Regions from separate parts of the Pseudochelatococcus sp. B33 genome, predicted to be linked through region 1. Evidence: predicted binding sites of a transcription regulator. Region 1 holds the regulator's gene; the other holds the start of a gene.
What was found. Region 1 encodes PhoB, which activates phosphate uptake and scavenging genes when phosphate is short. Its sites were predicted from a motif close to TGTCATNNANCTGTCAT; they were not measured.
Positions count from the first base shown of each region.

Region 2: the regulator PhoB is predicted to act here: its motif matches at 2,802-2,818, upstream of pstS (phosphate ABC transporter substrate-binding protein PstS).

Region 1 is NZ_JBSEFH010000023.1:42,854-47,063, forward strand. It holds gene pstA (phosphate ABC transporter permease PstA) at 1-413, shown strand, start outside; gene pstB (phosphate ABC transporter ATP-binding protein PstB) at 410-1,219, shown strand; gene phoU (phosphate signaling complex protein PhoU) at 1,280-1,990, shown strand; gene phoB (phosphate regulon transcriptional regulator PhoB) at 2,115-2,816, shown strand; gene ACUSIJ_RS22375 (GcrA family cell cycle regulator) at 2,937-3,539, opposite strand.
Region 2 is NZ_JBSEFH010000024.1:47,466-51,675, forward strand. It holds gene ACUSIJ_RS22865 (Na/Pi cotransporter family protein) at 1-1,300, opposite strand, end outside; gene pstS (phosphate ABC transporter substrate-binding protein PstS) at 1,437-2,531, opposite strand; gene ACUSIJ_RS22875 (DNA-binding response regulator) at 2,942-3,874, opposite strand; gene ACUSIJ_RS22880 (hybrid sensor histidine kinase/response regulator) at 3,861-4,210, opposite strand, start outside.

The DNA.
Region 1 (4,210 bases):
CGCTCGCCGTCATCGTGATCCCGGTCGTGGTGCGCACCACCGAGGACATGCTGCTGCTCGTGCCGAACCAGTTGCGCGAGGCGGCGGCGGCGCTCGGGTTGCCTCGGTCCATCATCATCAGGCAGGTCGCCTACAAGGCGGCGCTTGCGGGGATCGTCACCGGCGTGCTGCTGGCGGTGGCGCGCATCAGCGGCGAGACGGCACCGCTGCTGTTCACCGCGCTCAGCAACAACTTTTTTTCGACTTCGATGTCACAGCCGATCGCCAGCCTGCCGGTCGTGATCTACAACTTCACCAAGACGCCTGACGAGAACATGCAGCAGCTTGCGTGGACGGGCGCCCTGTTGATCACCTTCACGGTTCTCGCGATGAGCATCGCGGCTCGGGCTCTCTCCACGAGGAGGACGAAATGACAATCCAGACCGCCACGTCCCCCGGGCCGCCGGCGATCCCCGCGGGCCCGCTCACCGAAAAGGTCTCGGTCCGCAACCTCAAGTTCTACTACGGCAGCAACCTGGCGCTGAAGAACATCAACCTGCCGTTGTACGACCGGATCGTCACGGCCTTCATCGGCCCGTCGGGTTGCGGCAAGTCCACGCTTCTGCGCGTGCTCAACCGCATGTACGACCTCTATCCCGGCCAGCGGGCCGAGGGCGAGGTGATGGTCGACGGCCGCAACGTGCTCGATCCCGGCCAGGACGTCAACGCGCTGCGCGCGAAGGTGGGCATGGTGTTCCAGAAGCCGACGCCGTTCCCGATGACGATCTACGAGAACATCGCGTTCGGCGTCCGCCTTTACGAGAGCCTGAACAAGGCGGAAATGGACGAGCGGGTCGAGTCCTCCCTGCGCCGCGCCGCGCTGTGGGAGGAGGTGAAGGACAAGCTGAACGTCTCCGGCCAGAGCCTTTCGGGCGGGCAGCAGCAGCGTCTATGCATCGCGCGCACCGTCGCGGTGAAGCCGGAGGTGATCCTGTTCGACGAGCCCTGCTCGGCGCTCGATCCGATTTCCACCTCGAAGGTGGAGGAACTGATCGACGAATTGCGCGAGGACTACACGATCGCCATCGTCACGCATAATATGCAGCAGGCGGCGCGCGTGTCTCAGTTCACAGCGTTCATGTATCTCGGCGAGCTGGTGGAATTCGCGGAAACGACGAAGATCTTCACCGCGCCGAACGATAAGCGGACGCAGGATTATATCACCGGCCGTTTCGGCTGATCGCTGGGATCGGGCGGCGGGGTGCTGTCCATTCTGGCCTTTTGAACGGGATGTGTGGTCATGCCTGAGCATATCGTGACGTCATTCGATGCCGATCTCGAACTCTTGCGCAGCAAGATCGCCGAGATGGGCGGCATCGCGGAGAAAATGCTGGACGATTCGACGCGTGCGCTGGTGCGCCGCGACGTCGCGCTCGCGCGCCAGGTCATCGATGCGGATGCGAGGCTCGACGGCCTGCAGCACGAAATCGAGGAACACGCGGTCGCGACCATCGCCCGGCGCCAGCCGGTGGCCATCGACCTGCGCGACCTCGTGTCCGCCATTCGCGTGGCCGGCGACGTGGAGCGCATCGGGGATCTCGCCAAGAACACCTCCAAGCGCGTGCTCGCCATCAGCAACGAGGCCCATCCGGCCAAGATCGTCGGCGGCGTTCAGCACATGAGCGACCTCGTGCAGGCGCAGCTCAAGGACGTGCTCGACGCCTACGCCCAGCGCGACGAGCAGAAGGCGCTCGATGTCTGGAACCGGGACGACCGCATCGACGCGCTCTACAATTCGGTCTTCCGCGAGCTTCTGACGTATATGATGGAAGATACGCGCAACATCACCTTTTGCACGCATCTGCTGTTCCTGGCGAAGAACATAGAGCGCATCGGCGACCACACCACCAATATCGCCGAGACCATCTATTACCTCACCACCGGCGAGACGCTGTCGGGCGAGCGCCCCAAGGGCGACACGACGAGCTTCGCGACGGCGGAAAAGCTATGATCGCGGTCGGCCGAGCCGGCTGACGCGCAAAACCATGTTTCCTTCTCCGATGTCCGGAGGGTATGCAGATCTTTGAACACGTGATGTCTCGCGCCCCTGCGAGCGGTATAACGAGGATCTTATGGTGGGACCGCGCATATTGATCGTCGAGGACGAAGAACCGCTGGCGCTGCTGCTGCGCTACAATCTGGAAGCCGAGGGCTATTCTGTCGATAGCGTGGCGCGTGGCGACGAGGCCGAGATACGCCTGAGGGAACAGGTTCCGGACCTCGTGCTGCTCGACTGGATGCTGCCGGGGCTTTCCGGCATCGAGCTGTGCCGGCGGGTGCGCGCCCGGGGCGATACGGAGCGGCTGCCGATCATCATGCTCACCGCCCGCGGCGACGAGGGCGAGCGGGTGAGGGGGCTTGCCACCGGCGCCGACGACTATGTCGTCAAGCCGTTTTCGGTGCCGGAGCTGCTCGCGCGTGTCCGGGCGCTGCTGCGGCGCACGAAACCCGGCCATGTCGCCACCCTGCTGCTCGCCGGCGACATCGAGCTCGACCGCGAGACGCGCCGTGTGCGCCGCAACGGCCGCGAGCTGCATCTGGGGCCGACCGAATTCAAGCTGCTCGAATTTCTGATGCAGAGCCCGGGACGTGTCTTCACCCGCGAGCAACTGCTCGACGGCGTCTGGGGGCACGACGTCTATATCGACGAGCGCACCGTCGACGTCCACGTGGGACGTCTGCGCAAGGCGATCAACCGTCCGCGCAGTCCCGATCCGATCCGCACCGTTCGCGGCGCGGGCTATGCCTTCGACGAGACGTTTGCCCGCGCCGAATAGGCGGGGCCGTGGCCGCCGGCGCCGCTTCTGCCGGTGCGGTGTCCGCTGAAACGGCAAAGCCTCCCAAGTTCCTCGGGAGGCTTTCTCTATCTCGGCAGTGATGTCGTCGGGCCGACCTGCTCAGGCCCGCTTGCGGTCCCGCCGGCGTTCGAGAACCGGCTGATAGGCGATGCCGGCGTGGTGCGCGCAATAGGGCATACCCGTCACCGAGCGTGCGCCGCAGAAGCGGAAGCTCGGCGAGGTCGGGTCGCCCACCGGCCAGCGGCACATATATTCTCGCAGGTCCATGATGGTGACGCGCTCGGAGAGCGGCACAACGACGCTTTCCCGCGCTGCCGGCACCACCTGCGGAGCGATTTGAGGCACCGCCTGCGGAACGACTTTGGCGACGACATCCTCGGCCGGCCCGGCAACCGCACGAGCGGCGGCGAGGGCGGTATTGCCGAACGTCTGGGCCTGCGGCGGGGGGTCGGCTGGCGGGACGGCGGGAGCCCGGGGGGCGGGCGTGACCGCCGCCGGGGCCTTGCGCACCGGGCGAGGGGTCGCGGCCACCGGAGCCTTGGCGCGTCCGGACAGTCCGAGACGATGAACCTTGCCGATGACCGCATTGCGGCTCACGCCGCCGATCTCCGTCGCGATCTGGCTGGCGCTCAGGCCATCGCTCCAGAGTTTACGCAGTTGCTCGACACGTTCATCAGTCCAGGTATTACCAGGATCGCTCATCATCATGCTCCATTCCACCCCGCGTCGCACGGAATCCTCCATCCCGCCCCAAACGGCAGATCGCCGGGCGCAACGTTCACCTGAGAGGAAACGCTGGGTAGGAGGCAGCCAAACGACATCTCGTGGCCGTCACCCGGGAAACTACAATATGGCGCGACTCTCCTGCAAGAGTCGCGCATGCTTTCGCATGCATTTTCCCACAGGAGAAGTCGTAAACAATTCTTTGACAGCGCAGAAATTGCTGTGAATGCGGGCAATTTCAAGGCGCGGAGGCGACGATCGCGCAAAAAATCCCGCCCGAAACCTCCTGGGGGACGGATTTCGTTCCGGTTTTCGGCCTGCCGGCCGATATCGGCGGATCGCCGCCCGCCGGCAGGGCGGCGGCTGCGGCCTTTGCGCGCAGTGCTGCCCTTGCGGGGAATGCCACCATCCTGCCGCGCGGCTCAGATTCAACTTGAAACTGCCTGCCGCGGCCGCTAAGTTATACAACATGCCGTCCCGTGGGGCGGCTTTTTCCATTGCGCCGTTCGCATTCGCCGGGCTCTGATGGGTGCTTGCCCTCCGGTCTTCCGTCCCGGCTCCCGAACCCGGTGCCGATCCGGTTTCCCGATCCCCGGCCCGGATCGTTTGCGGCGGATGCGTGCCACGCCGGGGCGTGCCGCGTGCGTGGC
Region 2 (4,210 bases), on a different contig from region 1:
CCTCCTCGATGAGGCTGGCGATGAGGTCGAGCTGCTCATACGGCAGGTCTTCCTTCAGCAGCGAAGCGGTATAGGTGCGGATGTCGCGGCTGAGGACGTCGGTCGCGAGGTAGTGCTCGCCCGGATCGGACGGCGCCTTCTTGTCGCCGCGGGCGATGTCGAGGAACAGCGCGCCGGCCTGGAGATGGCGGGCGGTCTCCTTCTCCACGGCCGGAATGGCCCTGGCGAAATCGTTGGTGAGCTGACGGTCGAGGAACTTCGGCGTCGAGTAATCCTCGATGTCCTCGTCTTCGCCGCGCCCGACCCGCGACAGCACGCGCTCGAATACCCCGACGAAGGGGAACAGCAGCGCGGTGTTGAAGATGTTGAACACCGTCGAGTAGAGGCCCACCGCCACCGGCACCAGCGGGAAGGTCTCCTTGCCGTTGACGAGGACCGGAATGCTCGGATCGCCGCCGAACCACTGCATCGCCCACCGCAGGATTTCGATCGAGATGAAGAACAGCGGTATGGTGATGGAGACGCCGATGAGGTTGAACGAGATATGCGCGTAGGCCGCGCGCTTGGCGTTCTTCGACAGGTTGAGCGAGGCCATCCACGAGGTGATGGTGGTGCCGAGATCCGCGCCGAGCGAGAAGGCGACCGCCGTCTTCCAGTCCAGAACGCCGGCGGCGCCGAGACCCATGACGATGCCGATAGTCGCCGAGGAGGAATGGATCAGCGCCGTGATGGCGGCCGCGATCAGCACGCACTTGATGAGGTTGAAGTAGGAGTCCGCCGTCAGCGTCTGCAGCAGTTCCATGACTTCCGGCATGTTGCGCAGCGGGCGCAGGCCGCCGGTCATCAGGTTGAGGCCGTAGAAGATGAGCGCGAAGCCCATGCAGGCCAGCGCGATGTTGCGGACCTTCTCGCTGTGGGAGAAGCAGTAGACCAGCGCGAAGATGCCGGCGAAGATGAGGCCGAGCGGACCGAGCGGCAGGGCGATGAGGCCGTTGCCGAGCGTCGTGCCGATGTTCGCGCCCATGATGACGCTGATGGCGGGACGCAGCGCGACGACGCCGGCGTTGACGAGGCCGACCACCATCACGGTCATGGCCGTCGACGACTGGATGACGCCGGTGATCAGCGTGCCGGCCATCACGCCCTTGATGGGCGTTCCCGCGGCCTTGGCGAGGAACTCGCGCATCTTGTTGACCGAGAGGGCCTGGATGCCGTTGGCCATGAACTCCAGGCCGAGCATGAAAATGCCGAGCCCGCCGATGACCGGGACAAGTATGTCCTTGAAGATATCAATATCCATGATTGTGCCATCCCCAAGCTATGCCACCGTGGCGTCATTCCGGGAAACGTTTTCCGTCCGAAACTGCAACGAAATGAAAGAGCGGGGCGGGACGGCGCCTGAGCGCGAGGACGCCCCGCTCCGGCAGGCGTCGCGATCAGCTTCGCGGGCGCGGCCCCTTGGCCCAGTATTCCTTGATCCGTTCCACGAGCTGGGCCGGCAGCGGCACGTAGCCGAGCGCGCGTGCTTCCGCGCCGCCGTTGTCCAGGCCCAGGCGGAAGAAGTCGTGCACGCGGCCGATGCGGCTTTCCGAACGCCGGGAGACCGGCACGATGGCGAAGGTCGCGGCGGTGATCGGATAGACTGCCTCGCCCGGACGGTTGGTCAGCGTCGCGTAGAAATCTTTCGTCTGCGACCAGTCGATCGCATCGATGGCGGCCTGAAAGCCTTCCGGTCCCGGCGCGACGAACTGCCCGGAAGCGTTCTCGATGGCGGCGAAGGGCATGCTGGTGCGCGCCACCTGCCCGAACTCGGCATAGGCGATCGCACCCTTGGTCGCCTGCGTGGTGCGGATGAGATCCTGCGTGCCTTCCGCCCCCCTGCCGACCAGCCATGCGATCAGCGTATCCGCGCCCAGACGCTCGCGCCATTCGGGGCTGACGGCGGACAGGTATTCGGTGAAGGCGAAGGTAGAGCCCGAACCATCCTTGCGGTGCACGACGGCAATCGGAAGGTCGGGCAGGTCGAGGCCGGGGTTGGCTCCGGCGATGGCCGGATCGCTCCATCGCGTGACCCGGCCGAGATAGATGTCCGCCAGTGCCTGGCCCGTGAGGCGCAATTCGCCCACCTTGACCCCGTCGAGATTGACCACGACGGCGATGCCGCCCATCACGAACGGAAACTGCTGGTGGCCGCGCCGCGCGAGTTCGTCGGGCGTGACGGGCACATCGCTGGCGGCGAAATCGAGCTCGGGTTGCTCGAGGCGCATCAGGCCGGCGAGCGATCCGACCAGTTCGTAGTCGACCGTCCAGTCAGGCGACACGTAGTCGCCGCCATCCGCGCGCGCCGCGCTGTAGGCGCGCGCCCATCTGGCGACGATCGGCGCGGCGAAGGTCGATCCGGCGCCGCGTATCGGTTCGGCCCTGACGTTCTCGGCGGCCAGCACGGTCACCAGAGAGAGCGCAAGCAGAAAAATTGCCGCCGTGCGCTTCAGCGCTCCGACGGCAACGGCAGGCTCGGTCCATCCAGCCATGGTTCATCTCGCAATATGAGCCGCGCGCTTGGAGGCCGCGCGCCAATCCTCCCGCCCGTTCATCTTCTCAACAATTTGGGGCAGCAGTATCTTTGACTTGATGTAAACTAGAACACCGGACGCTCCGATGAAATCGGAACGTACGCTCCAGGTTTTTGAGTTTGCGCAGCTTTGTCGACGAAAAGTGGTGCCCACTTTTCTGCACGCTGCACTGGGCAACCGGGCCACCTCACGATGATCCGCCCGCTATGAACGAAATAGATCGGCGGGATGACAATAGAATGTCACTCATATAACCGTTCAGATGACGCTTTGGGCGATATGTATTGGATTCGGCTACTGCTCCCATGCGCCATCAGTTGACCAGGGCGCTCGACGCCGGAGTTTTTCCCGTTCGGCGCGGAGCGGTCTCAATGGCCGGTATTGAGCAGTTCAAGGGCGATGGCAGCGGCGGAGGAACGGTTCTCGACCCCGAGCTTGGTATAGATCTGTTCGAGGTGCTTGTTGACCGTGCGCGGGCTCAGGCCCAGAATGTCGGCGATATCCTTGTTGGACTTGCCGCGCGTCAGCCACATGAGCACTTCAGCCTCCCGCGTGGTTACCGAAAGCCTGTCTTTCAGAATGCTTTCGGGAAGGATCTTGCGTTCTTCCACCAGACGCAGAATGAACTGGTGCTGCGGATGGCGGGCCACGAGCGAAAACACGATGGCATGCCCCCGGATGCCGACCGTGAGCTGCGGCAAGGCCGTTTCGGAGCCGGACACCTCCTCGATCCACTGCCGGACGGCCGGGGGGAGAACGCAGTGGTCGGACGCCGCAGCGCCGGGCGCGCTGTCGGTCAGAATATGCCGGGCCTGGGGCGTAAGCCACAGAATGTCCCCGGCTGCGTTCACGGCCAGAAGAAACCGGCCGCTCGCGTCGAGAGCCACCCTGGCGCCATGGGCGGCGCGCGCATTGGCGAGATGAACGCGGATCCGCGCCAGCAGCTCGTCCAGGACTACGGGCTTGGTCACATAGTCGACGCCGCCGGCTTGCAGCCCCTTCAACACATGCTCGGTGGCCGTCAGTCCGGTCATGAAGATGACCGGAACGTCGGACATGAAGGGCACCTGCTTGAGCAGGCGCGTCGTTTCGAAGCCGTCCTTGCCCGGCATGATCGCGTCCATCAACACGATGTCAGGCCTGACTTTCTCGACGAGTTTCAGCGCGCTGTCCCCATCGACGGACACGAGCACGGTCATCCCCGCTTCCTCGAGCGCGGTCGTCAGCATCGACAGGTTGTCGATGGAATCCTCGACGACGAGAGCGGTGTCACGCGGATAGGAGCTTTCAGTCACCGCCATTCGCCTCCAGCACGGACAAAAATCCCTTGATGTCGAATCGACCCGCATGGTTGCTCAGGACGGTGACGAGCGGCTTCAGTTCGGGCCTGTCGCGCTCGATTTCAGCCAGCTTCATTTCGATGCCGCGTATATGGCCGATGTCGCCCAGATGCTTCAGTTCTGCCAGATGATGGTCGGCCATGCGCAGTTGCGGCTGCACTGCCGGCGGGGGAAGCTTCTGCCTGGCCGGTTCCGTGTCGATCCATTCGATGCCCAGAAGCTCCTGCATCCGGTCGAGCAGCTTCTCGATGTCGATCGGCTTGGGAACCACGTGGTCCCACGCCGCGCCGGCGGGCA